DNA from 2 places in the Pandoraea sp. genome. Region 1 is predicted to be linked to the other one. Evidence: predicted binding sites of a transcription regulator. Region 1 holds the regulator's gene; the other holds the start of a gene.
What was found. The regulator NrdR, encoded in region 1, represses ribonucleotide reductase genes. The targets are predictions, from matches to a motif close to CACNANATNTNGTG.
Positions count from the first base shown of each region.

Region 2: the regulator NrdR is predicted to act here: its motif matches at 1,661-1,674, upstream of ACE3UG_RS07330 (ribonucleoside-diphosphate reductase subunit alpha).

Region 1 is NZ_JAYRUC010000006.1:2,073-4,475, reverse strand. Features, by position in the region: gene glyA (serine hydroxymethyltransferase) at 1-1,177, shown strand, start outside; gene nrdR (transcriptional regulator NrdR) at 1,196-1,678, shown strand; partial or broken gene ACE3UG_RS06025 (hypothetical protein) at 2,208-2,403, shown strand, end outside.
Region 2 is NZ_JAYRUC010000007.1:55,318-57,720, reverse strand. Features, by position in the region: gene ACE3UG_RS07330 (ribonucleoside-diphosphate reductase subunit alpha) at 1-1,421, opposite strand, end outside; gene ampD (1,6-anhydro-N-acetylmuramyl-L-alanine amidase AmpD) at 1,797-2,396, opposite strand.

The sequences.
Region 1 (2,403 bases):
TCAGCGTCAGGAAGACCACATCGAGCTGATCGCCTCGGAGAACTACACCAGCCCGGCCGTGATGGAAGCGCAGGGCTCGCAACTGACCAACAAGTATGCGGAAGGGTATCCGGGCAAGCGCTACTACGGTGGTTGCGAGTATGTCGACATCGTTGAACAACTGGCCATCGATCGCGTGAAGGCGTTGTTCGGCGCCGAAGCCGCGAACGTGCAGCCGAACTCGGGCTCGCAGGCCAACCAGGGCGTGTACTTCGCCATGCTCAAGCCGGGCGACACGATCATGGGCATGAGCCTGGCGCACGGCGGTCACCTGACGCACGGGTCGCCGGTCAACATGTCGGGCAAGTGGTTCAACGTGGTGAGCTACGGCCTGAACAAGGACGAAGACATCGATTACGACGCTGCCGAAAAGCTCGCGCAGCAACACAAGCCGAAGCTGATCGTAGCGGGTGCATCGGCCTTCTCCCTGAAGATCGACTTCGAGCGCATGTCGCGGATCGCCAAGTCGGTCGGCGCGTACTTCATGGTCGACATGGCGCACTATGCCGGTCTGATCGCCGCCGGTGTGTACCCGAATCCGGTGCCGCACGCCGACTTCGTGACCACGACCACGCACAAGAGCCTGCGCGGCCCGCGCGGCGGCGTGATCCTGATGAAGGCCGAGTTCGAGAAGCCGATCAACTCGGCCATCTTCCCGGGCATTCAGGGCGGTCCGCTCATGCACGTGATCGCCGGCAAGGCCGTCGCGTTCAAGGAAGCTGCATCGCCGGAATTCAAGGCGTATCAGGAACAAGTCGCGAAGAATGCCCGCGTGCTGGCCGAGACGTTGGTCAAGCGGGGGCTGCGTATCGTGTCGGGCCGGACGGAATCGCATGTGATGCTGGTCGACCTGCGCGCGAAGAACATCACGGGCAAGGCGGCAGAAGCTGCGCTGGGCGAAGCGCACATCACCGTCAACAAGAACGCGATTCCGAACGATCCGGAAAAGCCGTTCGTGACGAGCGGTGTGCGTCTGGGCTCGCCGGCCATGACCACGCGCGGTTTCAAGGAAGCCGAAGCGGAAAAGGTCGGCAACCTGATCGCCGACGTGCTGGATAACCCGGAAGACGCCGAGAACCTGGCCCGCGTGCGAGCGCAAGTGGCCGAGTTGACCCAGCGTTTCCCGGTCTACGGCTAAGCCGCGGACGTCGCGCGCATGCGCTGCCCGTTCTGCCGGCACGACGACACGCAGGTCATCGACTCGCGTGAAGCAGAAGACGGCGCTGCCATCCGGCGGCGCCGGAAATGCCCGTCGTGCGACAAGCGCTTCACCACGTACGAACGTGTCGAGCTGGCGATGCCGGCCGTCGTCAAGAAAGACGGCAGCCGCGCCGAGTACGATCGCGCGAAAGTGCGTGCGAGCATGCAACTGGCGATTCGCAAGCGCCCGGTGGGTGCCGAAGCGATGGATGCCGCGATTGCGCGCATCGAATACAAGCTGTTGGCCGGTGCAGAGCGCGAGGTGATGAGCCAACGTATCGGCGAACTGGTGATGCGCGAGTTGAAGCGGCTCGATAAGATCGCCTATATCCGCTTTGCGTCGGTGTATCGCAGCTTCGAGGACATCGCCGAGTTTCGCGACGTGCTCGAGGAGATCGACAGTACCGATATCAAGCCCAAGCGTAAGCCGGTGGCGTGAGCTGACGACGATGCGAGACGTGTAAGGACGCGTTTGAGCGTGCGCAGGCGGCTGTAGTCCCGTTTGCTGGAAAGATGGACGGAAAACCCGTCGTGCCCGAAAGGGCACGGCGGGTTTTTTTATTGCCGCCCGAAGGCCGATGTAGCGGGACAGGAATGCGCAGATGGGAGATGGCGCAAACCTTGATGTAGCGCCGTTATTTGCGTTTGTTGTGAGTGATTTGTATGCGTTAAATGAGGCAATTAAACTGCATTGTTTAAGTTAATTTCAATCGAATATTAAGCCGTATTGTGTGAAATATCCCAATTTCGGTGAATGATCTTTCGCTTGGGAAAAGCTACCAATTCGATTGCCGATATACGTTGTTTTGACGATTCCCGTCCTAGAATCGCCTCCTTCATTGACGACCTCTATGCCGCTCTCAAGGAGACGACGGTCACAGTCGTCTGCTTTTGCGAACGCAATTAGGAGGTATCAAATGCAAGGGAAGTCTTCGAAGGTTGGCGTGCTTCGTCAAACAAAGATCTGTATGGCGGCAGCGGCGATGGTGGCGGCTGCGGCATTCCCGAGCGTCGTCGAGGCGGAAGAAGAAAAGTCTTCGGTCGTCACGCAGCGAAACAAAGACAAAAATCAGATCATCAATCATCTGCAGTCGCAATTTAAGAAGCTCGATGCTGAAAGCCGCGCGAAGAACGATGAGTATCTGCTGGAAACCAGTTGGAAGG
Region 2 (2,403 bases), on a different contig from region 1:
CGCAGCTCGAGGAATTCTTCGATGTCCAGGTGCCACGTTTCCAGGTAGGCGCACACAGCGCCCTTGCGCTTACCGCCCTGGTTCACCGCCACCGCCGTGTCGTTGACCACCTTCAGGAACGGCACCACCCCCTGGCTCTTGCCGTTCGTGCCTTTGATGTGCGAGCCGAGCGCGCGAACCTGCGTCCAGTCGTTGCCCAGACCGCCGGCGAACTTCGAGAGCAGTGCGTTTTCCTTGAGGGCTTCGTAAATGCCTTCCAGATCGTCCGACACCGTGGTCAGGTAGCACGACGAGAGCTGCGAGCGACGCGTGCCCGAGTTGAACAGCGTCGGCGTCGAGCTCATGAAGTCGAAGCTCGACAGAATCCGGTAGAACTCGATCGCACGCGCTTCGCGCTCGACTTCATTGAGCGCCAGCCCCATCGCCACACGCATGTAGAACGCTTGCGGCATTTCGATGCGGTGACCGTCGATATGCAGGAAGTAGCGATCGTAGAGCGTCTGCAGGCCCAGATAGTTGAACTGCAGATCGCGCGATGCGTCGAGCGCGGCGCTCAGCTTGCCCAGATCGAACGAGAGCAGTTGCTCGTCGAGCAGTTCGGCATCGACACCCTGCTTGATGAAGCGCGGGAAATACTCGATGTAGCGCGCGGCCATTTCGCCCTGCGGCACTTCTTCGCCGAGAATTTCGCGGCGGATCGTGTGCATCAGGATACGGGCGGTAACCTGGCTGTACGCCGGCTCTTTCTCAATGAGGGTACGCGAAGCGAGAATCGCCGAGTCGTAGACTTGCGACAGCGGCACGCCGTCGTACAGGTTCTTGATCGTCTCGGTCAGGATCGGCTCGGCATCGACTTCGTCGCCGAGATTTTCGCAGGCCGCCTGCACGACGCCGCGCAACACCGCCATATCCAGCTCACGCGTCACGCCGTTGTCGCTGACACGCAATACCGGGGCGTCGGGTGTGGCGACTTCATGCGCAGTCTCGACCGCGTGAGCGCGCTCTTGCGAACGCTTTTCGCGGTACAACACATAGGCGCGCGCCACGTTGTGCTCGCCCTCGCGCATGAGCGCGAGTTCGACCTGATCCTGGATGTCTTCGATGTGGAACGTGCCGCCGTTCGGGCGGCTGCGCACCAGCGCGCGCACGACGCTTTGCGTCAGTTGCTCCACGAGTTCCCGTACGCGCGCCGAAGCCGCGCCCTGCCCGCCGTTCACGGCGAGGAACGCCTTGGTCACGGCGATCGCGATCTTCGACGGCTCGAAACCCACCACCGCGCCGTTGCGTCGAATCACTTTGAAGTCGGCGTTCGTCGCCGGCTCGAATGCGCCCGTCGTCTGGGGCGCCGACGCACCCGCGCCACTGCCAGCGGTCGCGGCAGGCGTCGGGGTCGGGCGGGTGAGGTTTTCGTTGGTCTGCATGTAAAAACTCCCGTTCCAATGAGATGGTGCTGTTAGCGCGCCTTTACCAGTGCTACGTCCGGCAAAATTGCGCCCTTGGGGGCGCCGATGGAGCGAAGTGCTGACACCGCACGACCGACGGACGGCCAAGGGTTCGAGGTGTCCGCTGCACGGCTTTGCTGCTGTGCCGCCCCGCAAAATCCCGCAGGACAAGCACGGTATTGATGGTGATTGCATTCTGTGCCGAACCTGACATCAACCACTAGATGTAGTGGTCGGCACTTGAATTGACACTAAGTATAGTGGAGATGACGCACTCCGCAAACCCAAAAATTTCTCTCGCCGGGAAGGCCCGTGGCATCGCCGTGTCAAGCAAAACCTGTCCCCGGATGGGGATTAATCGGCCCGCTGAAACGGCAGCGCGCCAGGACTCAGGTTCGCCATTCGGCGCAATCGCTGCCACTCGAAATGCGGTCCCGGATCGGTCTTCCGGCCCGGCGCGATATCGGCATGTCCGGCCACGGCTCGAATCGGATAATGCTGAAGCAGCGCTCGCGTGAGGGCCGCTAACGTAACGTACTGCGCCGCCGTGAACGGGCGGTCGTCGGTGCCCTCAAGCTCCACGCCGATCGAAAAATCGTTGCAGCGTGTTCGCCCTTCGAACGACGAGGCCCCCGCATGCCACGCCCGCGCGTCGCACGACACGAACTGCTGCAATGCGCCATTTCGTCGCACCAGAAAGTGCGACGAGACATGCACACCGCGAATCTCGTCGAAGAACGGATGCGCATCATGGTCAAGCCGGTTCTGGAAGAACGCCGCGATTTCGCCGCCCCCGAATTGTCCCGGCGGCAACGAGATGTTGTGCACCACCAGCAGGTCGGTGGGCATTCCCTCAGGCCGCATGTCGAAGTTGGGCGATGGCAGATGCTCCGCCTCCCGGACCCACCCGTACGCGTCGAGCGTAAGCACTGCGCCAGTGTCCGGCGCGTTCATGCGGCAC